Regions from separate parts of the Vibrio misgurnus genome, predicted to be linked through region 2. Evidence: predicted binding sites of a transcription regulator. Region 2 holds the regulator's gene; each other region holds the start of a gene.
What was found. The regulator PurR, encoded in region 2, represses purine synthesis genes. The targets are predictions, from matches to a motif close to TNANGNAAACGTTTNCNTNA.
Positions count from the first base shown of each region.

Region 1 (8,314 bases), 420 kb from region 2:
TTCTGGAGACCAATCACCGAGGAAAATCGAACCCGCATTATCAAGCAGTGGCACCAACTCACGTGGATTGCGCGTCTGTACAATTAAATGTTCAGGGCCGTAGTAATTCGAGATCGCAACCGCTTGAGTGAGTGATTCGGCAATAATGATCAAACTGGAAGCCAAAGCTTGCTCGGCAATACTGGCACGAGTCAGCGTTTTTAATTGTTGCTGCAGCGCATCAATCACTTGATCGGCCAACACCGGGGATGGTGTCACCAGCACCACTTGCGAATCTGGCCCGTGTTCCGCCTGACTGAGCAGATCAGCGGCGATAAAATCCGCATCTGCTGTTTCATCAGCAATCACCAACACTTCTGACGGTCCGGCTGGCATATCAATCGCTGCGCCACGAAAATCGTTACTCACTTGGCGCTTTGCTTCCGTGACATAGGCGTTACCGGGGCCAAAAATTTTGTCAACTTTGGGCACCGTTTGAGTACCGTAGGCCATCGCGGCGATAGCTTGGCCACCTCCTAAGTTGTACACCTCATCGATGTTGCACAGCTTAGCAACATAGAGTATTTCATCGGCGATCGGCGGTGGCGAGCAAAGCACTACTTTACGACAACCGGCAATTTGCGCTGGCACCCCGAGCATCAGCACGGTTGATGGTAGCGGTGCGCTGCCACCGGGAATATACAGACCCACTTGATTGATCGGACGAGTCACTTGCTCACACACCACACCTGGCATAGTTTCCACTTTGATTGGCTGCATTTTTTGCGCTTGGTGAAATTTGCTGATGTTGTGGTATGCCAGCTCTAACGCCTGCTTCATCGTTTCCGACAAACGCGCAGCGGCGGCATCCATCTCTTCACGTGAAACACGCAGCGAAGCCGGTTTCACCCGATCAAATTTTTCAGTGAGTTCAAACAGTGCAGCATCGCCCTCGCTACGCACTTTCGCGACAACCTGCGCTACCGCCGTGGTGATGTTTGCCCCTTCCGTTATCGCGGGACGTTGTAAAATCGATTGTTGCTGAGCTTCACTCAAAGAGTGCCAAACTACGGTTCTCATCGCTTTACTCCATCATTTTTTCAATTGGTAACACCAGAATTGAACTCGCACCGAGCGCTTTGAGCTGCTCCATGGTTTCCCAAAATAGGTTTTCTGAGCTCACCATATGTACCGCCACTTTAGATCGATCCGCAGAGAGCGGCAGCACAGTGGGATCTTCAGCACCAGGTAATAATGTTTTGATCTGAGAGAGTTTTTCTACTGGTGCGTGCAACATAATGTATTTGGATTCTTTCGCTTGCTGCACTCCGTGCATCCGCGTGAGCAGTTTATCGATCAACGCCGCTTTATCGGCAGCAAAAGGGCCAGGACGCTGGATCAGGGTCGCTTTGGATTCAAAGATCACTTCCACTTCTTTGAGACCATTGGCTTCTAAGGTTGCACCGGTAGACACAAGGTCGGCAATCGCATCCGCTAAGCCGGCACGCGGTGCCACTTCTACCGAGCCAGTTAACATACAGGTGCTAAACTCGATCCCTTGGCGATTCATATACGCTTTAAGTAGTTGAGGATAAGTGGTGGCAATCCGTTTACCATTCAGATCGTGCGGAGTACGGTAGTCGGCATCTTTTTCAATCGCAATCGAAAGACGACAGCCACCAAAATCCATGCGCCGTAAGGTGATAAATTGATGCGGTTGATTAAGCGCAAGGCGGTCTAAGCGCGTTTCTTCTAATACGTTTTCGCCCACAAATCCTAAATCCACTACCCCATCCATGATTAATCCAGGAATGTCATCATCACGAACGAGTAACAGATCAATCGGCATATTCAGTGAATGAACCACTAAGCGCTCACCCATGATGTTAAATTTCACACCGCATTTTTTCAGCAGTTCTTGACACTCTTGGCTCAAGCGTCCTTTTTTCTGTAACGCAATTCTCAGTCGTTGTGTTTGCATAACATGCTTCCTTGGCAATTTGTTGAATTTATTTGTTTTTTCAAAGCGTAAAACAAAAACCCTCGGGAGTTTAGTCTCCCGAGGGTTAGAATCTTGCTGTAGCTCTGATTTCAACTCCGGGAGATTCCAGTCCCCCGGGTATGCGTACATCTCCCCGAAAGACAGCTTAGGGATGATGGTGATGATGAATGTTCATTACGAAATTACGCATACTTAGTGATTTTCTATCTGTTTGAGAACTGCATTCACACTAACTAAGCTGAGTCGTTTTTTCAACCACAAATTGATACTTTTCTGGTTATTTTTTAATAGTACGTTTTTTATGTACAAAAAAGGAGGTCCACCGACCTCCTCGTAACACAAGCGAATTAAGTCGATTATACCGACACTTGCTTACTCAATTTGGTTTTCGAGAGTACAGTAAGAACTAAGCAGATCAACACAAAGCTGACCGATGCCGCCGCTAACGCCAACCACAATGAAGCGAAGATACCGAGTACCACATAACCAATCGCAGAAACTAAAGCCACCGCTAATGCGTAAGGCAACTGAGTAGCAACGTGATCGATATGGTGACAGCGTGCACCCGTCGATGACAAAATGGTCGTATCTGAAATCGGCGAGCAGTGATCACCAAATACCGATCCGGCTAATACCGCACCCAACATCGGTAGCATTAAGGCCACATCGGTTGCACCAGCCATATCACCCGCAATCGGCAGCATAATACCAAATGTGCCCCATGATGTTCCGGTCGAGAATGCCATCGCACCAGACAGAACAAACAGAATCACCGGTAACCAGTAAGGTTGAATGTTGCCTTGCACCAATGAAGAGAGATAAGTACCGGTTTTCATATCACCAATCACCGAACCAATCGTCCATGCAAAGATGAGGATCAAAATCGCACCAAACATCGATTTTGCGCCGATCCACAAGGTATTGGCCACTTGCTTAACTGGCAGCTTTTGACGTAGTACAGTAATAAACGCCATCGCCAAACCGACTAGGCCACCATAAACCAGTGAGGTACCTACATCGGTATTTTCAAAAGCACCAAAAATATCAAATGGTTTGCCACTTTCAGTTAACGCGCTCGCGCCAGTCCAAATCATGGCACTGATCGTCGCCACTACTAAAAACACAATCGGCAATACCAGATCTAATACACTGCCACGCGGGCTTTGTTCAATATCGAGCTCTTCATTAAGTTGATGAGCCGATGGCGCATCGGTACTCGGATCTTCATCAAATCCCCGTCCTTGAGAGGCTGCAATTTCATGTTTGCGCATCTGGCCAACGTCGATTTTGAACCACACCACAACAAATACCATCAGCAACGCAAAGATCGCATAGAAGTTCATCGGTACTAAACGTAGATAGGCACCTAACGCAGAATACTCTTCGATCCCGTGCGCCACCAAAATACCGCCAATAATGGTCATAATGTAAGCACCCCAACTTGAGGCGGGCATCACAACACACATCGGCGCGGCAGTAGAGTCTAGGATATAAGCTAATTTGGCGCGAGAAACGTAGAAACGGTCCGTCACTGGGCGAGAAATTGACCCCACCGCGAGGCTATTAAAGTAGTCATCCACAAAAATGAATACGCCTAAAAATGCCGCCAATAATTGAGAGCCGCGTTTACTTTTTACTCGAACTTGAGCCCACTGAGCAAAAGCATGCGTCCCGCCCGACAGGGTCAATAAAGCGGTCATCATGCCCAGCAGCAGTAAAAAGCCAACAATGCTCATATTCCACGCATTAATCGCACCATCTTCGATAAATACACTGCCGACTCGAGTCGCAATATATTGTGCTGATTGGCCGAGCGCATAATCCGCTAACAGTAAAGCACCTAAGAAAATACCCACTCCGAGTGACAGGAGTACGCGACGAGTAATAATAGCCAGACTCAATGCTACCAGTGGTGGTAAAACAGAGAGTGGCGAAGAAGCAAAATCGATTAAATTCATGATCTTCCTAAACCAGTAAAAAATGGTTAGAGATCTACTGCAGACAAATTAAGCGACTTCATGTCCACTTAATTTATGTTGAACTAAGCGAAAGGGAAGCGAACACTTCACCCAACCCTACAGTAGCGCTCCATAGTTTAACAAAAATATAGACTATGGCAGTGTTACACCTATTTGATGCAACCCCAGCCAACTGCTGTGATCGGCAAGTTGACTTCGGCGACAACGCCTTTCTCCACCATTGATTGGCATCACCCCAATTGTGGATACTCTTCGTAATCGCGCCTCTACGGCGAAACCCCCATCTTATCAGACCCATTCATTTGGCTCATTCAAAGATGCTTTTCGCATTAGGTAGTGGTTATTTTACTGAACAAAAATCGCAATGCAACTAGCTTTCGCGTGGAAAAATTCGTGTTACGGCTCGCAAATCAATCACTTATTAGAGACTCGTTTCATAAAAAAAACCGGAGGCTGGATATATCGCATATATATTATTTACTGGTGTGATAAGTATCAGGCAACCATGTTTATATGCATAATCGATGATCAACAAATCACAGCGACGACGGTTCTTTACCTTCTTTTACTCAATAATTTTTATATTTTTACTTTCTTACTATTTTGAATTATTATTTACAGCGAATAACTTGTCAGAATAATAAGCTAGGTTTAATATTAACTCGTATCCAATTTGTGAACAGGAAATGGTAATGTCGGAAATCACTAAGACTTTATTAAATATTCGTAGCCTACGTGCTTATGCACGCGAGCTAACTTTTGAGCAACTTGAAGAAGCGTTAGATAAATTAACGACCGTCGTTCAAGAGCGTAAAGAAGCTGAAGCGGAAGAAATGGCAGCTCGTGCTGAGCAAGATGCGAAATTAGCAGCGATTGCAGAACAAATGGCAAAAGATGGCATTGACCTAGAAGCGCTTATTTCTGCGCTGTCTGGCGAAACCAAAATGAAAGCCAAAAGCAGCAAAGGCAAACGCGCACCTCGTCCTGCTAAATACAAGTATATCGACACTAATGGTGAAGAGAAAACTTGGACAGGCCAAGGTCGCACACCTTTAGCGATTCAAAAAGCACTCGATGCGGGTAAATCTTTGGACGTTTTTGCTATTTAATTGCAAAGTAACTATTCCAAAGCATTTAGTTATAAAAAAGGCTCCGAAATGGAGCCTTTTTTATTATCGTTCCCAATACGCCTCTTCGAGGCTATCTTCACGCTCAGGAAGCCCGCGCGATAAACGAGGAGAATGTTGTGCCAATACTTCATAACTCGCACGGTTAGAATATTTACACACCTGAGAAAAAGAAGAATAAGTCAAAAATTCATGTTGATGCTTGCTCGAGTTAGGCACATTTTCTTTATGATATTTATTGGCCGCCATATCGTGTAATAAAGCTGATAATGCTGCATCTCCAGCACCATTAGTATTTTTTATCTTCTCTGGTCCACCCATATACGGCGAAATGTGCGAATAAACCCGAATAGGATTGATACAACTCTCTTTACGCACTGGGCGACTAAATTCATAGCGGTTAAATTCTGCCACTGAACCCGGTAATAATGGTAACGAGGTTTGACGTTTCGCGGAATCTTCCGTGTATCCGGCCATAAATAAACCCACAGGCCCAGCCGTACACAGCACTAAATCGACCCAATCCAAGGCCTTATCTGAAGCGGCTAGCGGATCACTTTCACCGGTGAGTGCTAAAGCCTCGTCCTCGTTCATCGCCACTACAGTGACATGTTCACGTAAAAATTCTTGCCAAAATTGTGGATCATCTTGAATTACAAATTTTGTACCTAAAGTTAATACCACTGGCACATCATGTTTTTTTGCATACTCAATGGCACGCATGGTCGCCTCTGGCATCGGATCGCCAGATTTACAGCGCACTAAATAAGCAGTAATCACTAAAGCGGAGGCACTGGCAAATATTTTTTCTGGAATATTTTCTGGGCGTAATTGGTTCATTTGCCCTTCGCTGATCGCGAAAGTGCGTTCACCCTCTTCGGTGATCAACGCAAAACAGCGACCGATAGCACCATCAACACCTTGTAAATAGTTAAGATCCACACGACTAGAAGTGTTGCACAAATAACGATAGCCATAACTGCCAATTTTAATATCCTGGCTCATTACCCCAAGTAACGTCGAACGATCATCAGCCAATACAGAGTAGTTATGTAGCGTATTGCCGATGGTACCACCCGCATACTCATTAGTAATTAAACCATGATGTTTTAATTCGTTATACAGCGCTTCTGCCGTCTGATCATCAATCACTAATGAATGCCCTTTACTCAAGCCATAACGCTCGATCAGAGCTGAATCAACCTTGGCCTCAATATCCACCAGAGTTTGATCAATACCGATAATATGCGTGCGCGTCATCTTCTTATTTTCTTGCGCTTGAATGACCAAAGGGTCACGCGCATGAACTGGAAAATAATGCTTAGATTTGCGTTGGCCAGGAAATTTCATAAAGGTTACTTGAGGTCAAGGAGAAAAAGAGCGCCGATTCTACCGTGCTGCTGGTAGTGCAGCAACTGAGGAAAAAATAGCAAACGTTTGCTCCGTGTGGTTTTTATTTGAAAACTTTTCAATAGCACTGGTAGCACAAGAGATTCAATGAGTTAGTAGCATTGTAACCAATGCCAGTGAAGTGTGATTGCGGTCGCGGATCTGTCCTCGAAAAATTCTTTCTGTTAGAATCTTGCTCCAAGTTAATTGAGTGGTAGATAAGTGATGTCTGTAGAGCACGCAAACAGCCAAAAAAAAGTGATTGTCGGTATGTCTGGAGGGGTTGATTCCTCTGTTTCAGCCTATCTTCTCAAACAGCAGGGTTACCAAGTGGAAGGCCTGTTTATGAAAAACTGGGAAGAAGACGATAACGAAGAATATTGCACTGCAGCAGAAGATTTAGCCGATGCTCAGGCGGTGTGCGATAAGCTCAACATTCCACTGCATACCATTAACTTTGCAGCCGAATATTGGGATAACGTGTTTGAGTACTTCTTGGCCGAATATAAAGCAGGCCGTACTCCTAACCCAGATATTCTGTGCAATAAAGAGATCAAATTTAAAGCCTTCTTAGAATTTGCTGATGAAGTGCTTGATGCCGATTACATCGCGATGGGCCACTATGTGCGACGCACCTTCCCGTCTGCAGGTGAAAAACCACAAATGCTGCGCGGCTTAGACAGCAATAAAGATCAAAGTTACTTCCTTTATACACTCAGTCATGAGCAGGTAGCGCGCAGCCTGTTCCCTGTCGGCGATCTGGAAAAACCGGAAGTACGCCGCATTGCCGAAGAACAAGGGCTGATCACCGCGAAAAAGAAAGATTCGACTGGGATCTGTTTTATCGGTGAGCGCAAGTTTACCGACTTCTTAGCTCGCTATTTACCGGCTCAACCAGGTAAAATTGAGACTCCGGAAGGTAAAGTGATTGGCGAACATCAAGGTTTGATGTATCACACGCTCGGACAGCGTAAAGGTCTGCATATTGGTGGAATGAAAGAGTGTAGTGAGCAGCCATGGTATGTGGCAGACAAAGATCTCAAGCGCAATGTATTGATTGCGGTACAAGGTGCCGATCATCCACTATTGCAATCGCAGGGTTTGATTGCTTCGCAACTGCATTGGGTTAACCGCATGCCGATCACCGAGCCACTGCGTTGCAGCGTCAAAACGCGTTATCGCCAAACCGACATTGCTTGCACCATTATCCCACTCAGTGATGATCAGATAAAAGTGATGTTTGACCAACCACAAGTGGCGGTCACTCCGGGACAATCGGCGGTATTTTATCAAGATGATGTCTGCCTTGGTGGCGGTATTATTGAACAGCGCATTTGATAGTCAATTTTTAGGAGATTTACGTGGCTAACGCAATTTACGATCGTACCCTCGCTTTTGCTGGCCTGTGCCAAGCAGTGACATTGGTTCAACAGATCGCCAAAAATGGCCATTGTGATCCTGATGCGTTTGCAACTTCGCTAAAAGCTATTACCTGCACTAACCCAAGTAATACTCTGGCCGTGTTCGGCCATGAACATCAACTCAAACTCGGCTTGGCGTGTCTCGTCAAAGGTATTGATAGCACGCCCGCAGGTAGCGAAATTACGCGTTATTTGATCAGCCTGATGGCACTTGAACGTAAGTTAAGTGGCCGTCGCGATACGATGAACCAACTGGGTGACCGCATTCAAATGATCGAGCGTCAGCTTGAGCATTTTGACTTATTTGATGATCAGATGATCAGTAACCTTGCCAGCATTTATCTCGATGTAATAAGCCCGATCGGGCCGCGCATTCAAGTCACCGGCACCCCATCGGTGTTACAGCTCACCACTAAC
Region 1 is NZ_CP113241.1:980,304-988,617, reverse strand. It holds gene hisD (histidinol dehydrogenase) at 1-1,059, opposite strand, end outside; gene hisG (ATP phosphoribosyltransferase) at 1,064-1,960, opposite strand; His leader region at 2,011-2,148, opposite strand; gene OOK74_RS04745 (Na+/H+ antiporter NhaC family protein) at 2,338-3,939, opposite strand; lysine riboswitch at 4,055-4,237, opposite strand; gene OOK74_RS04740 (H-NS family histone-like protein) at 4,653-5,069, shown strand; gene OOK74_RS04735 (inosine/guanosine kinase) at 5,133-6,437, opposite strand; gene mnmA (tRNA 2-thiouridine(34) synthase MnmA) at 6,702-7,814, shown strand; gene hflD (high frequency lysogenization protein HflD) at 7,838-8,314, shown strand, end outside.
Region 1: OOK74_RS04735 (inosine/guanosine kinase) is a predicted target of PurR. The motif match lies at 6,513-6,532, and genes of this name have one in related genera.

Region 2 (8,314 bases):
GGTAGAATTTTGAACGATCTGAGCTATTGCGCAGTTTTTTCGGGATCACGCCAAATTCAAACATCTGTGCGTGGTAGTCAACAATCGACGGGAAAGATTTGCAGTGCGCGCCTTCAATCTGGCTGACCGCCTCTTTCACTTCATTGATTTGACGAACCCGCGCGTGCTTATCCGACACGGTTTCAATCAAGATATCGGTCGGCTTGATATGGCTTGGCAAGCCTTGGATCAAGAACGGCTTGATATCGACTTTCTTATCACGTCCAGCCACTTGTTGTAGCTTGACCGCAAACAGTAGCCGTTGGTTACGTGAGTTGACCACATCCAGCGCAGCGTAACACGCGCCGGCTTGCAGTTTGCCGTACAAGCCTTTATCACGTGAGGCGTGTGAGCTACCCGCTTCGGTAGTGTTACGGAAATGGAGCAGGCTTTGGTCTGGGATCAAAGCGGTAATAAACGCCGCCATGGTGGTCGACTTACCGGCACCGTTACCACCCGATAAGGTGGTCACTAAATTATCAATGTCAAAAGTACGTGCAAAGAAGCCGTTCCAGTTGATCATGGTTAGCGATTGATATTTACCTCGTTCAATCATGCTTCATCTTCCCACTCGGTTTGCTCTTCATCGTACTCGCTGGCTGCATGGTACTCACTGGCTGAGTTGTACTCATTGACTGAATGATGCAGCAGGCTTTGTTGGCTCGGCTCTGGAGTATGCACCACCGCTTCACCATCACGGATCAGGCGCAGCTGCGCCTCACGCACATCACCACCCAAACGCACGTCTGCACCAAAACGAAATACTGCTTCAGTAATGCGAAATTTGGCCGTATCACCAATGGTGATCACCATGCCAAGGCGACGTAAACGACGCAGCGAAGTGCGCACTTTTTCAAATAATTTTTCACGGTCCAGATCTGAGCCGCTGGCACGGTTGGTGACCAGCTTCATTAATTTCTTCTCTTCCACCAGCGTCAACAGCTCATCGTACAACTCTTGGTTGGTGAAAATGCCTTCATGGGCCAAACGCTCGGGGCTCAAATACAGAAAACACAGCACTTTACCGACCAGCATATCCAGCTCAGACAGTACACTGCGGTTAATCAGCGAGCTTGAACGAGGACGCAGGTAGAAAAAGCCTTCTGGCGCGCGCACCAGTTCAGTGTGATAACGTTGGTAAAACAGCGCTAAATCCAGCTCAAAATCAGACAAAAATGCGTGATTATCCAGATCATCACTGGCCACATGCCGCCCCGCACGCAACAAACTATCGAGTGCTGGAAACAGCGGATTGGCGATCGCTTTGGCCAGATTCTCTGGCATGTATTGATTAATATCGGTCGATGACATTCGCTTGTACCTTTGCGCCAAAATCGTTAATCGCTGTCCAGTTCGGCTGGATAGCGCGGTAATCAGACTCGGAGTAACCGAGCCTCACCGCTTGGTCGACAACCATTCGGGCTAAATCAAAATGATGAGTGCGTGGATGACTGGCTAAGTAGTCGCGAAGTACCTGGGCTAAATCCAGCGCGCTGCCCTGCTCTTTATGCACTTTCAGCATATGGCTAATTCGCTCAGCCAATTCGTCATTCACTTGTTGCAGTGGTTGGTATTCCACCTCGGTAGGCACTTGGCCGGTGACTTCATCATCACGTAGCGCCAGAGTCTCATCACGCAGATCCGATAAACGTTCGGCCTCAGCGTAAGTGAGGTACCAAGGCTGTTCAAAATAGTCGCTCAACGATTGACGCAGGCGCTGGCTAAACGCCCGATTCTGATCCATGTCAATCGCGGTACGAATAAACTTATGCACGTGGCGGTCGTAGCCGATCCAAAGATCGATCGCCTGCTGTCCCCAACTGGTAATCCGATCGAGCTTCATCTGCAACGCAAACAGCGTCTCTTCGATAAAGTCCAATTCCAAATTGCCATACACGCACTCTTGGAGATCAAGAATTTGGGTTTGCAACTCATCGCCCGCCGCTTGCAGAGTATCTTGCAGCTCTCGCAACGTCGCCGAGGTTTCCGACAGCAAGGCTTCACAGTTGTTGATCGCATCGCGCCAATCTTTATTTAACAGCTCGGCGATCTGCTGTTTGACCGACTGTTGCTGCTCATCCATCACTCGCTGGTTGAGATCGATGCGGTCAAAAATTTCACTGACCGAATATTTGAGCACCCCAAACACGTTTTTGCGCCAGTGTGCCGCATTGCCGCCCTGCTGCGCCGATTGCAACGCTTTGGCCATTTCATCGGCCACCATCGAGAGCTGGATCGATAACTTGAGTTTGGAAAATTGACGATGCCGCACGTAGTAATCGGAGATACCGATCGCTAAAGGCGTTAACCGATACAGGCTCGCGCCTTCGGTCATTTCGCTGGTAAAGCGGCTCAGTAGTCGCTGCTTAACCAGATCATTAATCGCATTATTGGCTCGAAAAGCAGAAGCTTCGCCCGACTCTGCAAACATGCGTGTGACTATCGCAAATGCATCGTGCAGTTCCCCTTCGCCGAGCTCTTCATCAAATCTTTCGTTACCGAGCACCGCTATCGCCAGCAAAAATGCCAAGCGCTCAGTCGGTAGATTCAATGAGAAGTCATACTGTTTGACCCAACTGACCAATTCGTCGATCGGTTTTTGCACAGTATCCTGAGTAAACTCACTCATTGTATTTCCTGTTCTTGTTTTTTCTGAGCCCATACATGAATGTATCGGCCCAATGAGAGGTAAGGCTCCTGACGGCAGAATTTGCGCTCCAGTGCGAGCAAATCCTCATACTGATATTCGCCCATGTTTTTCATGTTGCCGATGTAATCACTGAAACAGCGAATACCGGATTTTCCGCAGATCTCAAACCCCGCCTGTTCGATCCATTGGTAGACCTCTTCAGGGCGTAAGCCTTGCTGCGGTTGTAATTTGAATCGTTTACGGTGTGGCATATCTTCTAGCACGTGTGGAATGTTGCCACACACCGCATTCTTGTAAACTAAACCGTGATAGTTGTAAAACATCACCGATGCCATACCACCGGGTTTAACTTGTGCCAACACGTTTTGTAACGCAGGCTTAGGATCGGCCAGCCACTCCATCACCGCATGAAATAACAACACATCAACCGGTTCGCTAAGATGCTGTTGAATGGTCTGCACCGATGAGTGAACCAACCGATACTGCTCACGCAGGCCTTGGTTGGCAATCTCTTGCTCAGCCAATTGCAACATTTGTGAAGAAAGATCACATAAAGTGACGTGATGACCAAGCCGAGCGATTTTTTGCGAAAGTTGCGCCAAGCCTCCCCCTGCATCCAATATGTGCAAAGGTGCATTTGATGCATTGAATTGAGCGAGTAATTGCTGCAAATCTTCCCAAACAATGACTTGGCGGATCTCGCCTTTGTCAGAGCCGTAAATATTTTTTGCAAATTTGTGGGCAATATTGTCGAAATTACGGTCTTCAGTCACAGTAGCTTGAGTTATGATAATCCATCGTGCCCGCTATTCTGTCACAGGAATAGCAGGAATAAAGAGGCTTCGACTCTTTTTATATTCAAGTGCTGTTTTTTCGGACTGTTTTCACTATGTTTGAGCTGAAAAAAATTTTTTCTTCGCTGTTGATGCCATTGCCAGCGCTGCTGATCCTTGGTTTTCTCGGCTTGATGCTGATCATGTTCACTGCCAAACGCAAAACTGGCTGTCTGGTGGTTTTATTCTCACTCTCTGGATTGTTTCTGGTCTCCTTTCAACCGGTTGCCACTCGTTTATTAATGCCACTTGAGCGCGCTTACACCGCCTTTTTACCGGTCGAAGGCTCGCTCGATTACATAATGGTGCTCGGCAATGGTCATGTTGTGGATGATGATATACCACCGACCTCGGAACTCACTCGCGCGGCATTAATGCGCTTAAGTGAAGGTATTCGTATTTACCGCATGTACCCAGGTTCCAAATTAATTCTCTCCGGCTATGCCGGCGGCAGTGAAGTCAGCCACGCGCGGATGATGGCGCGAGTCGCCCTCGCGCTTGGCGTACCCAAATCCGATATTATTTTGCTGGAAACCGCCAAAGATACCTGGGAAGAAGCGCGCCAAGCAGCGGCATTTGTGCAGCAAAAGCGTATGGTATTAGTAACATCGGCCAGCCACATGAAACGCGCCATGCGCGAATTTCAATCAGCAGGTCTAACCCCGATTGCGGCACCGACCAATTACTTAGGTCATCTGAATATTATTCAGCCTTGGGACAAGTACATTCCAAAATCACGCTATCTTGAACAAACTGAGCTATTTTGGTACGAAAGCTTAGGGCTACTGTGGCAAACGCTACGCGATAGCGTGGTGGGTGATGCCAGTCCTGCACCTGAAACGAAACCGGTCAATGTCACGCTGGCCGATTAACCACCGGTTATGCCTTAGTCTGTTCGACTCGCAACAGCGATAGTGCACATTCGCTATCCTGTTGCGATTGCGGATTGATTTAAGGTACAAGGTCAATAAGCTATCACTGCTAGACCTATCAATTCAGAAATAAGTTACCGTTTGATGAATGAATTTGATTGCAGTTGCTGGCGGCGCAGTCTAAAATTCACCCGCAAATGATAAAACCAATATGATTGTAAACCGCTGTTTTTCGGCGGTTTTTGTATTTTATTACTTTAGGCATCATGATTGTTACGCCCAAGATACGTTATGTGTGGTGACTCGCACTCCAAGTATCATAGCTTGCTCAATCTCGCCTTACCTGCTGATTTAATTCACCAATAACATTCGCTGACATCAGCAGTCATCGATAGGAACACTCTATGGCTACGATAAAAGATGTGGCGCGCCTTGCTGGTGTGTCAACCACCACCGTTTCCCACGTGATCAACAAAACTCGCTTTGTGGCAGAAACCACCCAAGAAAAAGTGATGGAAGCGGTGCAACAACTTAACTACGCACCAAGTGCTGTGGCACGCAGTTTAAAGTGTAATACCACACGCACGATCGGCATGTTAGTGACTCAATCGACCAATCTCTTCTTCTCTGAAGTGATCGATGGGGTGGAAAGCTACTGTTACCGCCAAGGTTATACCTTGATCCTATGTAACACTGGCGGCATTTATGAAAAACAGCGAGATTACATTCGGATGCTCGCCGAAAAGCGGGTCGATGGTATTTTGGTGATGTGCTCTGATCTCACCCAAGAACTACAAGCCATGCTGGATGTGCATAAAGACATTCCGAAAGTGATCATGGACTGGGGGCCTGAAACTTCCAATGCGGATAAGATCATTGATAACTCAGAAGAAGGTGGCTATCTGGCGACCAAGTATCTGATTGAGCACGGACACCGCGACATTGCTTGCTTAAGTGGTCATTTCATCAAGGCGGCCTGCCAAGAGCGTATTCAAGGTTTTCGCCGCGCAATGGCAGAGGCCAATTTACCCATCAATCAAGATTGGATTTTAGAAGGCAACTTTGAGTGTGATACTGCGGTGCTAGCGGCCGATAAGATCATCGCGATGGATAAACGCCCCAGTGCTGTATTTTGCTTTAATGACACGATGGCGTTAGGTCTCATCAGTCGCTTACAGCAAAAAGGGATCCGCGTGCCAGAAGATATGTCGGTGATTGGCTACGACAATATTGAATTGGCCGAGTATTTCTCGCCGCCATTAACCACGGTGCACCAACCGAAACGCCGCGTAGGTAAAAATGCGTTCGAAATCTTACTGGAACGGATTAAAGATAAAGAGCATGAACGGCGAATTTTTGAAATGCATCCTGAAATTGTCGAACGGGATACCGTAAAAGACTTGACAAAATCCTAACTTACTTGAAAATTCACACCATCTATATTTGAAAGCTTGTCACATAAATCTGACAAACCTCATATAGAAAGAGTAGGATTAGTTCTGCGTATTCTCATAATTGAAACATTAAACTGTGAGAATGCGCTAAGAATGACTGATTTTTATCAGGAAGAATGTCACGCACAGGGCAAACCATTTGAAAGAGTGGGACGCAAAGCCTCCGGCCTAAACCAACAACTTGGTAGGTAGCGGGGTTGCCGATGGCAAAAATGCATACAGGCTGTTGACTGATTATTGACACCTTGGCTGCATGTTTTTGCTAATTTTCTCGGGCCTGATTTGGTGGCGTAGGTAACAATACTCCGAGACTAACAGCATGGATAAACCAGTATTAAAAGATTCAATGCGGCTCTTTGAGCAGCTAGGACGTGTGAAATCTCGTTCAATGTTTGGTGGCTTTGGTATTTTTGTCGACGATACAATGTTTGCACTTGTGGTCAACGATACGCTGCACATCCGTGCCGATGAAGCCTCGATTGAAAAATTCAAACAACAAGGTTATGCCCCATACGTTTACAAAAAACGTGGCTTCCCTGTCGTGACCAAGTATTACGCTCTGCCTGACAATTGCTGGAGTGATCCAGCCTCAATTCTAACTGAAGCTCATACCGCGCTTGATGTGGCTAAAGCAGAGCGTGAAACGCAAGCCCAAACCAAACCTGACCGTTTAAAAGATCTGCCTAACCTGCGTTTAGCGACCGAAAGAATGCTCAAGAAAGCCGGCATTGAAACGGTCGCCTCTCTCCAATCCAACGGCTCTGTCGCTGCCTATAAAGCCATTCAGCGTACTCATACTGCCGAGGTGAGCTTAGAGTTGCTGTGGGCCTTAGAAGGCGCAATTGAAGGTAAACACTGGTCGGTGATCCCACAGCAGCGCCGTGATGAGCTGTTAAGCCATCTCTAGATTAGTGTGATGATAACACTCACCGCGTCAAGCACAGAGTTCGCGACATAAATACCCAACCCGCGCCAATCATGGCGCGGGTTTTTTATTGCTCAATCACTCATCGGTATACCGGCCGCCGTTATCGTGATCAGCTAGGGCTAAATGCCGCGCTTAACGGATCTGACGCTGAATAAACTCGATTGAATGCTGATTGAACAGCTCCGGCTGCTCAACATTACACACATGCCCACAATTGGGGATCTCGTACAGCTCACTTTGTGTGTGCAGCGCCACCATCTCTTTAACCGGATGAATGAACATGTAATCTTTCTCACCCATCAGATATAAGGTGGGGATTGGCAATTCACGGTCACGGAAATAACGCATCAAAGGATTAACTTCAGCGGTTAAAGTGAACCAACGTTTAAACTCTTTTTGACACAGTTTTTGCGCTTCACGAATAAATAGATGACGTGACTCTTTTTGGCTACGCTGTGGCATCACAACGTAAGCAAACAGTCGATATAACCACATGTAAGGGATGATATGTTTGCTCCAATGCCCAAGCTTAACCAGCACTTGTGAACGAGTATTGAGCCGCGTGACTGCCCCACCCAGCACCATCGAGTTAACACGATGAGTGGCAAGCTCAGCCAGATTACGCACTATGATGGTACCGAGCGACATACCAACAAAATGCGCCGACTGAATTTTCAGGTGATCAAGCACGCGCAATACATCCAGTGTCACACTTTTGAAAGTGTAACGATTGGCAATCCAGCCTTTCAGTAAGGGATTCGATTTCCCGTGCCCACGCAAGTCAATCAACAATAAATTGAAATGCTGACGATAAGCTTTGATTTGCTTAAACCAGATCGCAGAGCTGCCCCCTGCGCCATGCACAAAAACCACCCACTCATGGCTGGTAGGATGGTGATACGTTTTATGAAATAGCACTTTTTCGGCAATCGTCGTCATTGGCACCTCTTTATAATGCAGGCCAAGACTAGCATAATCTGCGAGCTGGGCATCAGGCGAGTTGTAAGAAACTGTTGTCTCAGCATAAAAAACTAAAGCATTAAAAAATCAAGGCACTAAACAGTGCCTTGGAAGGTAGTACCTTGCGAGTTTTCCAATTTCAGTTAACCAAATCGCGCTAACTGATACATCTTGATATAGTCTTGAGCTGATACTTGCCAACTGAAGTTTTGCAGCATCGCACGTTGTTGCACTTTGCTCATCTCTGCTGGTTGCTGCAAATAAAACAGCAATGCCCGCTGCATAGTAATTAGCAAAGCTTCCGCTGTCGGCTCTTGATAACTAAAACCAGTCGCCTGCTCTGGGAATTTATCGTAATCGTTGACCGTATCTTTTAACCCACCGACTTCTCGTACAATCGGCAGCGTGCCATAAGCCATACTGTAGATCTGATTCAGTCCACAAGCCTCAAACTCTGAAGGCATTAAGAAAAAATCAGAGCCAGCTTCAACCCAGTGCGCTAAACGTTCACTATAAGTTTCAACAAAAGCCAATTGATCTCGATGTTGATGCGCCAACTTACTCAGCCGAGCGGCAAC
Region 2 is NZ_CP113241.1:1,402,469-1,410,782, forward strand. It holds gene mukB (chromosome partition protein MukB) at 1-595, opposite strand, end outside; gene mukE (chromosome partition protein MukE) at 592-1,350, opposite strand; gene mukF (chromosome partition protein MukF) at 1,331-2,668, opposite strand; gene cmoM (tRNA uridine 5-oxyacetic acid(34) methyltransferase CmoM) at 2,665-3,462, opposite strand; gene elyC (envelope biogenesis factor ElyC) at 3,579-4,394, shown strand; gene purR (HTH-type transcriptional repressor PurR) at 4,799-5,809, shown strand; cyclic di-GMP riboswitch class I at 5,968-6,053, shown strand; gene OOK74_RS06605 (TfoX/Sxy family DNA transformation protein) at 6,168-6,755, shown strand; gene OOK74_RS06610 (alpha/beta fold hydrolase) at 6,909-7,715, opposite strand; gene glgA (glycogen synthase GlgA) at 7,880-8,314, opposite strand, start outside.

Region 3 (8,314 bases), on a different replicon from region 2:
GCGCCAACCGTGACGCTATCTCCTGTCACTTATGTCAATGAGCAAGCGCAGTTTACCCTGACTGCCAACGCGTATGATGCTGATGGCGACACCCTAGCTTACACATGGAGTATTCCAAGTGAGTTTGTGCTACTGGATGGTGGTCATGAAAGTTCAGTAACCCTTAGCGCACCAGAGGTCGATGCCGATACTCAATTCACAATTGAAGTTACCGTGAATGATGGTGAAGCGTCAGCTACGGCGGCCACTCAAGTGCAGGTGAAAAATATTGAAGATGGCGGAACCGGCGACGACCAATGCGCAGTGACCGATCCTAATGCCGGTAACTATCCAGCATGGAATGCATCGACTGTGTATACCAACGAAACGATTAGTCACAATGGTTTAGTTTACACCGCCAAATGGTGGGTACAAGGCTCTGAGCCGACACCGAGCAATGAAGCATGGCAACTCGTGTCTAACGTTGAGTTACCATGGTCGGCGGGTATTGCTTATAGCGGCACCGATCAAACCAACCATAATGGCTCGCGTTGGCAAGCAAAATGGTGGACACAAGGTGATGAACCAGGCACTGCCGATGTATGGGTCAACATTGGTCAAGCATCATGTAATTAATTGACCGCGTCACAGCTACAGATGCAGTCACAGATTAAGGAGCGCAAAATGCGCTCCTCTTTTATGACCATTGCTTTAACATACTGACTATCAACCTCACCCAGATCTGGTTAAGCCAACAAAATCTTTCTCAGCTCATCGAGCGAAGCAACTTCATAATGCGGCACAATCCCTTCCGGTTTAGGCTGCTGATGTACATTCAACCAGCAAGTCTCAATACCAAAATTCAAACCACCTAAAATATCTGAATGCGGATTATCCCCTACCATCAAAACACGCTTTTTATCCGGATTGCCCATTTGATGCAAAGCATGGGCAAAAATCCCGGCATCCGGTTTGGCGACCCCAACTTGCTCGGAAATCACAATGTGCTCAAAAAAGTGACTCATGCCAGTTTTGCTTAAGCGCACCGCTTGTAGCTCAGTAAAGCCGTTGGTAATAATGCCCAAGCGAGTCTTACCCTGCAGCGCTTGCATCAGTTCCATCGCTCCGGGCAGTAAAGTGCAAATATCGGCCATCGCTTGTAAAAATGCGCGGTTAAGTTCTGCGGTGGTTGTCTCTAGCTTAGCGGCCCAGCTGGCAAAACGGGTCTCTTTAAGCTGGTCGGCGGTGATCTCGCCGTTTTGGTATTCGACCCACAACGGCTGATTGACCGCTTGGTATTGCTGAAAGTCCAGCTCAGTAAACTGCACACCTTTACGGGCAAACATCAGTTGCATCCCTTTAAACGCATCAAAATCAAACAAGGTGTCATCGGCATCAAATAAAATCCAATCGTACTGCATAAGGCTCTCCCAACTCTTTGCCGCCAGTGTAGTCGCCGCCAGTGTAGTGTTTTTTAGCTAGAATGAATACGGGTGCGCCATCGCATCAAATGATCAACCATAAGTGAGATGGTTGCCTCACTTAAGATTAACAGTTGATTTACAAAAAATTTTCACTATCAAATGGCAAGAATCTTGAAGCACTTCTAAGCTTGATAAGGTAACAGACAGCACAAAACCACTCGGTTTTCCTGATCGCGTTGCATCCTAATATTAACATCTCATTCAAGTTTGGAGGGAATCTCATGAGCTTACTCAAAGAGTTCAAAGCGTTTGCATCGCGCGGCAATGTGATTGATATGGCAGTGGGTATCATTATTGGTGCTGCATTTGGCAAAATCGTCTCATCGTTTGTGGCCGATATTATTATGCCGCCGATTGGTATTATTTTAGGTGGGGTGAATTTTAGCGACCTCAGTATGGTACTGCTCGCGGCCCAAGGTGATGCACCGGCGGTGGTCATTGCCTACGGTAAATTTATTCAAACCGTGGTCGACTTTACCATTATTGCGTTTGCGATTTTCATGGGGCTAAAAGCGATCAATAGTTTGAAACGTAAGGAAGAAGAGGCCCCCAAAGCTGCACCAGCGCCGACCCCAGATCAGCAACTACTCTCCGAAATCCGTGATTTATTAAAAGCACAGCAAGATAAATAAACTCGTTTTTCACCGGTAGGATCCAAGCCAACCCAGAAACAAATTCGATTATTTCTGTGGCTCGCTTAATTTATCCCACTCGCCGACTTGCAAAAATAGCGTCGACGTTGATCGTCAACGCTATTTTTATTGCTCACTATACCCAAACCACTTGGCGTTGCAGGTAGGCGGCAAGTGAGTGAGTTCCCATGAGCATAGACAAACTATCTGACTGGGGTGAACCAACCTAGCCAACATCACTGCAGCTTCAAGTAGGGAATAAACATCAGGCTCATCTTGCCGCGTACCCACCACGCTGCTTACCTAACATCTTAAAAATGCGCGAAAAACACGTGCTGCAATTGATCAAAATCAGCAATCCTTTACAATCCCTCTCACACGCAGATTTGGCTGCACAATCCCCTTTACAAGCCATATTTTATCGTTATGATCTGCGCGCAAACGTTTGCCTCACCACAATAACCACTTCCGATGAGGGTTTTATGCTGCCAGATATTGAAATTTGCCGCGCAACATCACTAGCACCAATCGATAGCATCGCCAACCAAGCCGGTTTATTGGCCGAAGAATACCAAAGCCACGGTCGATATAAAGCCAAAGTATCACTGCGCTGTCTACAACGATTAGCCAACCAACCGCAAGGCAAACTGATTTTGGTCACCGCAATTACCCCTACCCCACTGGGTGAAGGCAAAACCGTCACCACGATTGGCTTGGCCCAAGGGCTAGCGAAGCTTAATCACTCAGTGATGACCTGTATTCGCCAGCCGTCGATGGGCCCTATTTTTGGCGTCAAAGGTGGCGCGGCGGGCGGTGGTTATTCCCAAGTTGCCCCAATGGAAGAGCTCAATTTACATTTAACCGGCGATATTCATGCGGTAACGGCGGCGCACAACCTAGCCGCCGCCGCGCTTGATGCGCGAATTTACCATGAGCAGCGCCTCGGTTATCAAGATTTTGAGCAGCGCACCGGCATGCAAGCGCTGCGTATCGACCCACATCGGGTGGTATGGAAACGAGTGATGGATCATAACGATCGAGCTCTACGCATGGTCACTGTCGGACGTAACGAAACCGGCAAAACCATTAACGGGTTTGAGCGTGAAGATGGCTTTGATATTTCTGCCGCATCAGAATTAATGGCGATTCTGGCTCTTGCCTCCGATCTGCGCGATTTACGCCGTCGGATCGGCAACGTGGTACTGGCTTATGATCTCGATAATCAACCTATCACCACGGAAGATTTACAAGTGGCAGGTGCGATGGCTGTCAGCATGAAAGAAGCGATTGAACCCACGTTGATGCAAACTTTAGAAGGGGTACCAACCCTGATCCACGCCGGCCCGTTTGCCAATATTGCCCATGGCAACTCATCGATCATTGCTGATGAAATCGCCACTCGCTTGGCGGATTATACCGTCACCGAAGGCGGCTTTGGCTCAGATATGGGCTTTGAAAAAGCTTGTAATATTAAGGCGAAAGCTTCGGGTAAACATCCAGATTGCGCAGTGATTGTCGCTACCCTGCGCGGGCTGAAAGCCAACTCTGGCCTGTACGATTTACGTCCCGGTCAAGCGCTGCCAGATTCACTATTCCGCCCAGATAGCGCGGCATTACAGGCCGGCTTTGCCAATCTTAAATGGCATATTGATAACGTTAGTCAATATGGTGTCCCTGCCGTGGTAGCCATCAACCGCTTCCCACAAGATTGCGCGCAAGAGTTGCAACAGTTAGAACAATGGATTACCGCGCTACCCAATCATGTCTCAGTGGCAATTTCCGAAGGATTTGCTCTCGGCGGCGAAGGTACTCGCTTGCTAGCCGAAAAAGTGGTTGAACAGTGCCAAACACCCATGTCATTTACTCCGTTGTATGATGCCGCGATGCCATTGGATGAAAAACTTAAAGCGGTTGCCAGCAAAGGCTATGGCGCGGCCAAGATTGCTCTCAGCGATAAAGCAGCGCAACAATTAGCCCAGCTGCAAGCACAAGGGTTTGACAAACTGGCCGTCTGCTTAGCCAAAACCCCACTGTCCATCTCGACCGAGCCACAGATCAAAGGTGCACCTCGCGATTTTATAGTACCGATCCGAGAACTGCGCTTATGTGCAGGGGCAGAATTTATCTACGCATTGTGTGGCAATGTAATGACCATGCCGGGATTGCCAGAAAAGCCCGCCTTTATGGCGCTGGATCTCGATCTCGATGGCAATATTGTCGGTTTGAGTTAATCCACCCGCACGCCGACTGACTATGCACACTAACTTGTATATATGATGCCATGCCCTCTGGGCATGGCTGCTTGAGAAAAACAATATCTCGTATGATACCTTAAACTGTCATGCCCCATGGTTTGACTACAGCAGCAGATTGATACCTCTCTGCGCGCTCACGCGTCTGACTAGGTGTTTCTCCAAATAGCCGCTTGTAGTAGTAATTAAACGTCCCAAGGTGATAAAAACCAAAACTGAGCGCCACATCGCTAATCGCACAAGCTTCTGATTGAGCCAATAACACCCGACGCACTGCATTTAAACGACCGTCACGCACAAAACTTACAGGGCTAACCCCTAATTCTTGTTCAAAACAATATTGCAGTGTTCGCTGACTAACGCACGCGATAGTACACATTTGCGAAATACTCAGCGGATAATCACCACTCTGCTTGATGTATTTATAAAGTCGCTGTAGCGCCTGACGTCGAGAATGATGGCTACGAGGTTCACGCTCAGCAGAGGCTTGAAAAGCCCCCAGCCGCTCAAGCACCGCTTGCCTTAACATAGCTTGTAAATGTCCTTGCGCCCCCCCCTGTTCTAATAGCTTTTGACCAAACATCGACTGCGAATTCAGCACATCTCGGATCAAACGGATCAGCGACCAGCATCCGTATTCAGGCTGATCATTTCCAATCAGGGTTGCCCTCTCCCACTGCGCACTATCGCTACTTGGTAATTGATTGAGGAGTAGGTCATGGTCAATCACAATACCAAAAATATGAAAATCTGCAGGTGTCACCAGCTCAAACTGTTGCTGTGCCGGACGAATCATCAATTGATGAGCGGCAGCGTGCAAACCATTCACTTTCGGGCGTGAGCTACCCATTGAGAAACCAATCCATACTGCATTAGGCTTGAGACAACATTCTTGCTGCACCGCATGGCTGGTGTACTCCTCGAACAAGTGCAAACCGGGCAACTGAATCTCATCCAGATACCCATAAAATTGCCCCGCACTATGCTGATCATATTTTTGCTCCCAAGCCGTCAAGCTGTGTGCTTGTTGGTTAACATCAAAACTGTATTGTTTGCACCTGATTGGTGCACATGAATTCCCTTCATAAAGCAACTGAGACAAATTCATCTCCCCATTTTGCACCAGCATTAAACAACGAAAAACATATCCAATTGTTTTTATTTATTTATTTTGTTTTGCCTATTTCCGTCATAGATACGGAACAGTTTTCGCAAACTTTTTTGGTTGATTCCGTAATCCAAATTGCAATGTTCAGGCCTAAGTGCAACTGAACCAAGAATACTACTGTAGAGAGGCATCATGAGTTCACGCTACCGATACCAGTTAGGCAGTCATATTTATCAGTTTGCTAGCCTAAAAGAAGTGATGGCAAAAGCATCGCCACTGCGTTCTGGCGATCAACTTGCAGGTGTCGCGGCAACATCGGCGGAAGAGCGAGTGATCGCACAAATGCTACTTGCTGAACTGCCGCTGAAAACCTTCCTGAATGAAGCATTGATCCCTTATGAACAAGATGAAATTACCCGCTTAATTATTGATGAACATAACGCCAGTGCATTTCTGGAAATTGCCCACCTAACCGTTGGCGACTTTCGTAATTGGCTTTTGCAAGAGACCACCACACAGGTAGAACTGACAAGAGTTTGTGCTGGTATTACACCAGAGATGGCCGCAGCAGTTAGTAAGATCATGCGTAATCAAGATCTGATCTTAGTAGCAAAAAAATGTCAGGTATTGACAGCATTTCGTAATTCTATCGGCTTACCGGGACGCTTATCGACGCGTCTGCAACCTAATCACCCAACCGATGATATGAGTGGAATTGCGGCATCCATTTTTGATGGTTTGATGTACGGCAACGGCGATGCGGTGATTGGGATCAACCCTGCGACCGACAGCGTAAGTCAGGCAATAAAACTTATGAAATTAATGGATGACGTGATTCAGTATTACGAGATCCCGACCCAATCGTGCGTGCTAACTCATGTCACTAACACAATAGAGGCGATCGAAAAAGGCGCTCCGGTCGATCTAGTATTCCAATCGATTGGCGGTACCGAAGCCACCAACCAAGGGTTTGGTATCAACTTGAATGTGATTGCGGAAGCCTATGATGCAGCGCTGAGCCTTAAACGAGGCACCGTCGGTAACAATGTGATGTATTTTGAAACCGGCCAAGGCAGCGCGCTCTCGGCCAACGGTCATCACCAGGTTGATCAACAAACTTGTGAAGTCCGCGCCTATGCGTTAGCTCGTAAATTCAAACCACTATTAGTCAATACCGTGGTCGGTTTTATTGGCCCTGAATACCTGTTTGATGGCAAACAAATTACTCGTGCTGGGCTTGAGGATCATTTCTGTGGCAAATTACTCGGACTGCCGATGGGCTGTGATATCTGCTACACCAACCACGCTTATGCAGACCAAAATGACATGGATAACCTGTTGACTCTACTCGGTGTCGCTGAGTGTTCTTTTATTATGGGCATTCCAGGTTCTGACGACATCATGCTCAACTACCAGACCACCTCATTTCATGATGCACTTTATGCACGACGAGTACTAGGTTCTCGACCCGCTCCGGAATTTGAAGCTTGGCTAGAAAAAATGCAGATCGTCAGTCAGGATGCCGACAAACAACTTGCTGACCAATTATCGCCTCACTTTAGCCAACCGTTACGATTGATCCAGGAGGCCGTATGAGTGTGATCCCAATTTCAGCGCTCATTCACCAAGATCCGTGGCACAAACTGCGCCAGTTTACTCAAGCGCGCATTGGGATCGGTCGCGTTGGTACCAGTATTCCAACCGAAGAATTGCTGCGCTTTCAGCTTTCTCATGCTCAGGCGATAGATGCGGTACATGTACCGTTGGATGAACAACAATTGCTTGCACAACTGGCAGAAAAAACAGCGCTGATCCCTTATCTTCCTGCATTTTCATTGCATAGTCAGGCCAATGATCGACTCACTTATCTACAGCGACCCGATCTAGGCCGCCAACTCTGCCAATCATCGATTGAGCAGTTAAAAACACACAGTGATGCCACACTGGCGCCTTATGACTTGGCGATCGTCATCGCAGATGGCCTCTCGTCTTATGCCATTAGTCATCATGCTGCACCCTTTATTGACGCATTAATCATGCAACTTAACCTAGATCAACAACATGAGTGGAATATCGCGCCATTGAGCATTGTGCATCAGGGCCGAGTTGCGGTCGGTGATGATGTAGGTGAAGCGATAAATGCTCGTGAAGTCTTGGTATTGATTGGTGAGCGTCCGGGCTTAAGCTCACCGGACAGTTTAGGACTGTATTTGACTTGGCATCCGCAACGCGGCACCGAAGATTCATTACGTAACTGTATCTCCAATGTTCGTCCTCAAGGCCTACCTTATCAGGCGGCGGCGATGAAATGTTTCTATCTGCTGGCTGAATCTCGCCGCCTGAAACTCACGGGGGTAGAACTGAAAGATCGGTCTGACGACATGATCCTTGAACACCAGCAAACTAAGGTTTTTTCTTTAACTTCAACGTCATAACATAAGGATATTAGTATGACCACATCAAACGACTATCTGGCACAACGCCAGCTCAAACGGGGCGCAGCAGGTTGGATCTTGCTCGCCGGATTGGGAATTTCGTACGTCATATCCGGTGATTTTGCCGGTTGGAACTTTGGAATTGCTCAAGCTGGCTGGGGCGGTTTCGTTATCGCAGCGGTATTAATGGGTATTATGTATTTAGCGCTAGTACTGTCATTGGCCGAAATGTCAGCAGCCATTCCAGCGGCTGGTGGGGGCTACAGTTTTGCTCGTCAGGCTATGGGACCAATGGGGGGATTTCTCACTGGGTTGGCCGTGCTTATCGAATACTCGTTAGCTCCAGCCGCCATCGTCATCTTTATTGGTTCAGCGGTAAATGAACTCACGGGATTTGATGGCCCAATCGTTTATGCGCTGTTCT
Region 3 is NZ_CP113242.1:98,345-106,658, reverse strand. It holds gene OOK74_RS11870 (glycosyl hydrolase family 18 protein) at 1-615, shown strand, start outside; gene yjjG (pyrimidine 5'-nucleotidase) at 726-1,400, opposite strand; gene mscL (large-conductance mechanosensitive channel protein MscL) at 1,685-2,095, shown strand; gene OOK74_RS11855 (formate--tetrahydrofolate ligase) at 2,578-4,326, shown strand; gene OOK74_RS11850 (helix-turn-helix domain-containing protein) at 4,427-5,449, opposite strand; gene OOK74_RS11845 (ethanolamine ammonia-lyase subunit EutB) at 5,648-7,051, shown strand; gene eutC (ethanolamine ammonia-lyase subunit EutC) at 7,048-7,890, shown strand; gene eat (ethanolamine permease) at 7,906-8,314, shown strand, end outside.
Region 3: OOK74_RS11855 (formate--tetrahydrofolate ligase) is a predicted target of PurR. The motif match lies at 2,529-2,548, and genes of this name have one in related genera.

Region 4 (8,314 bases), 760 kb from region 2:
TCGATCACTTTGGTATCATTTTCAGAACAGAAAGGACAATGCATATTACCTCCATAACAAGGTAGTCAGTGTAGCCGATGTCGAGGAGAGAGCCAAAGAAAAAGGGGCATGCTGCCCCTTTACATTCTCGGTTTACGTCGATTTTGTTAACTGCGTGAGAGGTAATTGGCCTTACCGACCCACTTATAGCTGGTCAGCTCTTCCAAGCCCATTGGGCCACGCGCATGCAATTTTTGAGTCGATACCGCGACCTCTGCACCCAAACCAAACTGGGCACCGTCGGTAAAACGTGTCGAGGCATTGACGTAGACCGCAGCAGAGCCGGCGCTATTGATAAACAGCTCGGCATTGTACAGATCGTTGGTCATAATCGCATCGGAATGGCTAGCATTGTGCTCACGCATATGTTCGATCGCCTCTTGTACATCCTGCACCACTTTCACCCCTAAGGTGTAACTGAGCCATTCGGTATCAAAATCGCCGACTTGCGCATCACGCAGATCACTGGCAGAACTCATCAAGGCCTTAGCTTTAGGCTCAGCTACAAACGCCACTTTACCTTTCAGTTTCTCAATCAGTTTTTCCAGCAACGGTTGAGCGATTGCTTGATGGACCAATAGCGTGTCGAGTGCATTACACGCCGATGGACGCTGCACTTTGGCATTTTCAATCACCGCTACCGATTTATCCAGATCGGCACTTTGATCAACGAAAATATGGCTGATCCCAAAGCCACCGATAATCACTGGTACTGTGCTGTTTTCTTTACACATTTTATGTAGGCCAGCTCCGCCACGCGGAATGATCATATCCACGTAATCATCCATTTTCAGCAGTTGGGTCACCAACTCACGATCCGGTTTTTCAATGTACTGCACCGATGCTGCAGGTAAATCGGCTTGAGCCAAGGCCGCTTGAATGACTTTGACCAGTTCCATATTCGAGAAAAATGTCTCTTTACCGCCACGCAAAATGGCCGCGTTGCCGGTTTTAAGACACAGTGCTGCAATATCAATCGTCACGTTGGGGCGTGCTTCATAGATCACCCCAACCACGCCCAGTGGTACGCGGCGGCGAGCAAGCGCCAAGCCATTTTCCAGCACTCGACTTTCGATTTCGCTCCCGACCGGATCGTGCAGTGTGATCACGTTACGCACATCATTGGCCATCGCTTGCAAACGCTCAGGGTTGAGTAGCAAGCGATCCAACATCGCTTCCGATAAGCCCGCATCGCGCCCCAGCGCAATGTCTTTGGCATTAGCAGCCAAAATACGCGCGCTTTGTGCTTCCAATTCGGTGGCAATGATCGCCAAAGCCTGATTTTTTTGCGCCGTGCTTGCCGTGGCTAGCTGAAAAGAGGCCGCTTTGGCCGCTTTACCGAGTACGGTTAACTCCATCATTGTTTCCTTTATTCTTGAATCACGACCATATCATCACGGTGGATCACTTCTAAACCATGATCGTAACCTAAAATATCCACGATCTCTTTGCTGTGTTTACCGGCTATTTGTGCCACTTCATCTTGCGCATAAGCCACGATGCCACGCGCAATCAGATGCTGCTGCTTATCCAACACACGCACCACTTCACCGCGGGCAAAATGGCCCTGCACCCGCAGCACACCTTTGGCAAGTAGACTACTGCCTTTATTGAGCACCGCTTTGGCAGCGCCATCATCAATCACGATGTCACCCGCTGCCGCAGGACCCGCCAAAATCCAGCGTTTGCGGTTTTCTAACGCTTCTTCCAAAGCTAAAAAGCGCGTGCCTTGCGGCTCAGCACTCAAAGAATCAAAAATCACATTCGGTGCACGACCAGCGGCGATAATCACTTCAATTCCAGCTCGGCGGGCAATATCCGCTGCTTGCAGTTTGGTCGCCATACCGCCGGTGCCGAGTGTGGTACCACTACCACCGGCAATTTTACGCAACGTATCATCAATGGTGGTCACTTGTTTGATCAGTTGAGCGTTCGGGTCTTTACGAGGATCGGCGGTGAACAAGCCTTTTTGATCCGTCAGCAGCAGCAGTTTATCTGCGCCACATAAAATGCCAACCAAAGCGGATAAGTTGTCGTTGTCACCCACTTTAATTTCATTGGTGGCAACCGCATCATTCTCGTTCACCACTGGCACAATGCCATTTTCCACTAACGCATTAATCGTATCGCGCGCATTAAGAAAGCGCTCCCGATCATCGAGATCGGCTCGGGTCAGCAACATTTGCCCAATTTTAATACCATAGATTGCAAACAGTGATTCCCATACCTGAATCAAACGACTTTGCCCCACCGCGGCTAGCAGTTGCTTGCTAGAGATCGCGTTGGGCAGCGCGGGATAACCTAGATGTTCGCGACCTGCGGCAATCGCCCCCGAAGTGACGATCACTACCGAATGACCTTGCTGTTTAAGTTCGGCGCATTGGCGAGCCAGCTCGACCATATGAGCGCGATCCAACGCCAGAGTACCGCCAGTCAAAACACTGGTTCCCAGCTTTACCACAATCGTTTGTGGCGCCTTTACGCTTGATTGATTTGTCGTCATGATTGCTTATGTTGAGAAAAAAGATGAACAGACGATGTTTTAGCAATCCGCTCGCCAATGCACAAGTAGAAAAAGGGACCTCAGCCCCTTTTTCTACTTGTGTATTCGCCTGTCCTACTGATTAGCATTTTCTAACCATTAGCTATCCGAGCATAGAGATTAAGCGAACTGTGCTGATGCACTTGCAAGAGTGACACTGAGCTCAAAACGTTCGTGCAACGTTTTGACTAGCTTTTTATGAAACTCAACCTGAGTGTAATTGACTTGCTGACAAGCCGCTTCAGGAAGCGTCTCCGCGACCCACTCTCCAGCTTGGGTATAACGACCGATGTGATAGCAAGCCATCATTTCCTGCTGATGAGGGGTTAACTCCATCCACCAGCCCCAAAACTCGCGTTTTTCGGGTGGCCGCTTGTCATTGACACAGACCGCTAAGCAATCAAATAAGTAGCGCTGCTCGCTACACTCGCCTTCACGCAAATAGGGACCTATCGCCTTTAAAGCGGTACGTAGGCGATAGTGGGTTATTTTCGGGGTCATCTCAGACATAGTTGATATCCATAAGCAACAATCAAAATCCAGTTTATTGATTGATTAGACGAACAAATCTTCGCGATTGAAAGCTTACTCTTGATGAATTTTCGGCAAATGTCACTGGCAAAGTTGATCTTCTAGCCAGTTTATTGCTAAATCGAGGGATTGCTCATATCCCTGTGAAATGGTTTTAGTTTTTACTTTCTTAGCTTGCCCACCTTGGCTAAACAGTGCCAGCAATTGATTGTCGGAATAAGGTGATATCGGGTCGCCTTCTAAACTAAGGGCCAATATCGGCGTTTTAGTTCTGCGTCCAGACATAAACCCTTGAACTTTAAGGGACCAAGCCATCAATTGCCCTGCCAGACTTGGTATATCAACCACATTTTTACCTAAGCGCGATGCTAAGACATCCAAATACATTTTTGGCATGCTTGCCAATTTATTCGGCGAGGTGAAAATATCGTGGATTGGTGCGCCAAACGTGACACACGCTTTTACCTTCTCCGCTTCCAGAAAAGCCAGACGTGCCATGGCATTACCACCAAACCGAAAGCCAATCAGCCCAACGCGGAAATGGTCGACCCAAGGTAATTCCGCTAATTGATTCAATACCGCTTGGTGCAAACAGCAAGAATCCTCGCTCAACGCCCAATGTGAACTGCTGCCCAGCGAAGGCATATCAATAGTTAGCATGGCAATATCGCGCTTGACTAAATAGTCTCGAAATAGACGCCACATATCGGTTTGCAAACTGTCTAAACCGGCACTGACTAACACCACGGGTTTAGGTGAGTCGGTATTGCGCAGATGCAAATAGCCAGCGATTTTTTTATTTTGGTAAGTAAACTCTAAACGCTTGACCACATGACTGGTTAACTCAGCCGCGGCTTGATAGGCGTTGTTTGCCAACACCTGTGCTTGCAAAGCAAGATTGTCATTACGCAGATAAGGGTAGCCTGCAATGCTGTAATGCAGCGCAGCAGCAAACATCTGCTCCGCTGCATCATCACCTTGGCACTCAGCGGCTTGTTTCTGATACTGCATGCCAACTCGCGTCCACTCATAAGTCCAATTTCCACTGCAATAGCCCATCACAGTGTCTAGCCATTGATCATGAGTCCGTGAATGCTGAGATGACGCAATTCGCGCCAAAATTTGTTCTTGCTCAACCGGATCAACCCCTTGCCAAGCCCACTGTAAGCGACGCAAATTACGATACCAAGCATGAGCAGATTGCTCACGCTGCGCCTGCAACAGCTCTAAACTGCTCGGCATATACTGGGTAAGAGCTGAGGTCTCTTTGGCTTGTTTGTGGTTTTGAAACAGAGTCTCTGACAGATTTTTACTGATCGCTGGTGACATGATAAGCCTCGATACTGACGTTGCGCTAAGTTGGGCTAAAGTTGGCTAACATTAGTCAAAAAAAATGACCCTTGAAAGGGTCATTTTAGCATTCTACACAAAAAGACTATTTTTGCTTACGATTCACCGGTTCAACATAGGACAATACCATGTCCCAAGGCTGCTCAATCCAAGTATCTTGCGGAATATCCACTACGTATTCATCGACCAGATCTTTACCGGCAGGCTTGGCACACACAGTGACAAATTTGGCTTTAGGGTACATTTCACGAATTTTACGTGCAGTATCACCGCTATCCACCAAGTCATCCACGATGAGGAATCCTTCGCCATCATGCTCTGGAGCTTTAAGGATAGTCATATCCCGCTGGTGATCGTGATCATAGCTAGAGATACACACGGTATCGACATAGCGGATCCCCAATTCACGAGCCAGAATAGCGGCAGGAACCAAACCACCACGGCTAACGCCCAAGATCCCTTTCCATTGTTCTGCTGGCATTTGACGCTGTGCAAGTTCACGGCAGTAATGCTGCATATTATCCCAAGTGATAACGAATTTTTTGCTCATGTGATAAACCTAAATTGAATTTTTATAACGTTTTGTTATACAGCCAGTATGTATTTAATGACAAAAATGGCGGCCATTACCCATACGCTGAGAGATACGCTGCGCCCTTGACCACTGAAGAGTTTGATCGCCGCATAAGCAATAAAGCCCAGTGAAATACCTTCCGCAATCGAGAAAGTCAACGGCATAACCAAACAGGTGACCACGGTCGGCGCCGCTTCGGTTAGATCGCGCCAATCAATGCTCACTAAGCCTGACATCATCAGAATAGCAACATAGAACAGCGCCCCGGCAGTGGCATACGCTGGGATCATACCCGCAAGTGGCGAGAAGAATAATGCAAGCAAGAATAAAATGCCAACCACCACGGCGGTTAACCCCGTACGACCGCCAACCGCAACCCCTGAAACACTTTCCACATAAGAGGTGGTGTTCGAGGTGCCAAGCAATGCCCCAACCGATGTCGCGGTGGAATCCGCTAACAGCGCACGGTTCAAACGTGGAATTTTGCCATCTTTGTCAAGCAGATCGGCTTTGGTTGCCACTCCCACCAAGGTGCCAGCAGTATCAAACAGATCCACAAACAAGAAGGCAAAAACGACAGAAATCATGCCTAATTCAAAAACAGAAGAGAAATCCAGTTCCATAAAAGTCGGTGCAAGACTTGGTGGCGTGGACATAACTCCACCCCATTGCACATCACCGAGCACTAAACCAAGTCCAGTAATCGCTAAAATAGCGATCATGACCGCCCCTTTCACACCGCGATAGACCAGTCCAATCGTCAAAAAGAAGCCAATCGAAGCCAGTACTGCATTTAATGAGGTGATGTCACCTAGAGAAACGAGTGTGGCTGGGTTATCCACCACAATCCCAGCATTTTTTAACGCAATGAACGCTAAGAACAGACCAATACCGGCCGAAATACCAGTTCGCAATGAATGAGGAATCGAGTTGATAATCCACTCACGAATTTTGAATAAGCTCAATAGGATGAACAGCACACCAGAGCAGAACACCGCAGCCAAAGCCACCTGCCAAGTGTAACCCATACCCAACACAACACCGTAAGTAAAGAAAGCATTCAGCCCCATACCTGGAGCTTGTGCGATCGGGTAATTGGCCACAAAGCCCATGATAAAGCAGCCAATTGCCGCAGCTAAACAGGTCGCGACAAATACCGCACCGCGATCCATGCCGGCATCCGACAAAATTGCTGGGTTAACAAAAATAATGTAGGCCATGGTCAGGAAAGTGGTGACCCCAGCTAGGACTTCAGTACGCACGTTGGTGCGATATTCACTGAGTTTAAAAAGCTTCTCCAGCATGTTCGAATCCTTTAAAGGTAAAAGGTGAAAAAGTAAACGGTTGCGTAAACGATTGGCGGCGATTATAGAGTTATCAACTCACAAATTCCACACACAATTCTGCTGATACGCGGGTTTTCTAAGCGAAATAGGTAAAGTTCAAGCCAAAGATAAAGCCAATCACAGCACTGCACAAAAGAGTGCGATCAACATCAAACGGGGATTTTCGAATAAAAAAACGCCACCTCAGAGGAGGTGGCGGTGAATCATATCAACCAAACGTGGTTGCCAATAAATTCTAATTTAGGGGTGAACAAAACCTGTTCGAGATGCGAGCATCACACCTCTGTCGCCGAAACGACTCAATAGCCAAAACTACAAGGGTATGCAAAGTCACTGGTATATACAGAGTGTTGATTCCAGAACATTACTGACGATAAACCTTTATTCATTACTATCACCATTAAAATCAAAAATTGTCTCGTTGATTTCTCGGTTCCATGGAGGCGATAACTCGGACTCATCCTTTGAGCATTTACTCTTCGCTAGCGAAGTTGTACATAAATATAGCACCAAGAAATTTAATTACAACAAAAATGGGGGTTAAAATCACAAAAGCTGTAATTATTGATCTCCATCAAGTCATTAAGGTAATTAAATTACAGATTTATGAAATTAACACTCTATTTTAATGCATAAAGATGCACTAGTTACCCATCAAACAACCTGCCGTTAATTGCAAAAAATGAATCATAAACAGGTAAACACGGGGTTTATCTCCGCTTGCACCTACACCAAGGCTCAGTGCAGTGCTATGCTGTGGCGCAAAAGTTCTAGCCTGCAAGCCCATTTTTGACCATCGCTCAACACAGGTCAGAAAACATTCGGGAAATTACTATAAAGGAGTCATGCATGTCTGAGTTTCAAACCGAGATCGGCCAACTATCATCCAATCCTATTTGGCCTTTTTTCGCGTCTATTTGTGCCATTGCCCACCCCTCAAAACACGAAGAAGCGTTAGCTCAATACATTATCAAGTGGGCCACCCAGCAAGGTTTAACGGTACAGCGTGATGAAACCGGTAACGTATTAATAAAAAAACCGGCCACCGCAGGTATGGAAAATCGTAAAGGCGTGGTGCTGCAAGCGCATATTGATATGGTGCCGCAGAAAAATGAAGACACCGAGCATGATTTCAACCAAGATCCGATCCAGCCTTATATTGATGGCGAATGGGTCACAGCGAAAGGCACCACTTTAGGCGCTGATAACGGTATCGGGATGGCCTCTTGCCTTGCGGTATTGGCTGCAAAGGATATTGCGCACGGCCCGATTGAAGTACTACTCACGATTGATGAAGAAGCGGGAATGACCGGCGCATTTGGCTTGCAAGCCAACTGGTTAGAAGGCGATATTTTGCTCAACACGGATTCTGAGCAAGAGGGCGAAGTCTATATGGGTTGTGCGGGCGGTGTGAACGCCGAATTCTCTTTCCCAATTGAACGTGAAGCGATTCCTGCCGGCTATGTAGGCCTCCAACTGATCGTAAAAGGGTTAAAAGGCGGTCATTCCGGTTGTGATATTCACACTGGGCGTGGTAATGCCAATAAACTGATGGCGCGCTTTTTAGCGGGATATGCGCAACAGTTAGAGCTGCGTCTGGTCGAATTGCGGGGTGGTAGTCTGCGTAACGCAATCCCGCGTGAAGCTTTTGTCACTGTTGCACTGCCAGAAAATCGGGTCAGCGAATTAGAAACCTTGTTCCGCGCCTACACTGAGCAACTCAACGCGGAATTGGGCAAGGTTGAAACCAGTCTCGTCACTTTGCTTGAAAGTAAACCACTTCACCAGCCAGCGCTAACCACTCACACCCAGCAACGCTTAATTGCCGCACTCAATGCCTGCCCTAATGGGGTGATCCGCATGAGTGATGAGATTCCCGGTGTAGTGGAAACCTCTCTCAATTTGGGAGTGATCACCACTGAAGCCTCATCG
Region 4 is NZ_CP113241.1:643,648-651,961, reverse strand. It holds gene nrdR (transcriptional regulator NrdR) at 1-44, opposite strand, end outside; gene OOK74_RS03060 (glutamate-5-semialdehyde dehydrogenase) at 147-1,397, opposite strand; gene proB (glutamate 5-kinase) at 1,409-2,542, opposite strand; gene crl (sigma factor-binding protein Crl) at 2,702-3,091, opposite strand; gene frsA (esterase FrsA) at 3,194-4,441, opposite strand; gene gpt (xanthine phosphoribosyltransferase) at 4,548-5,012, opposite strand; gene OOK74_RS03035 (NCS2 family permease) at 5,048-6,340, opposite strand; gene vcdP (small protein VcdP) at 6,682-6,771, opposite strand; gene OOK74_RS03030 (aminoacyl-histidine dipeptidase) at 7,232-8,314, shown strand, end outside.
Region 4: OOK74_RS03035 (NCS2 family permease) is a predicted target of PurR. The motif match lies at 6,369-6,388, and genes of this name have one in related genera.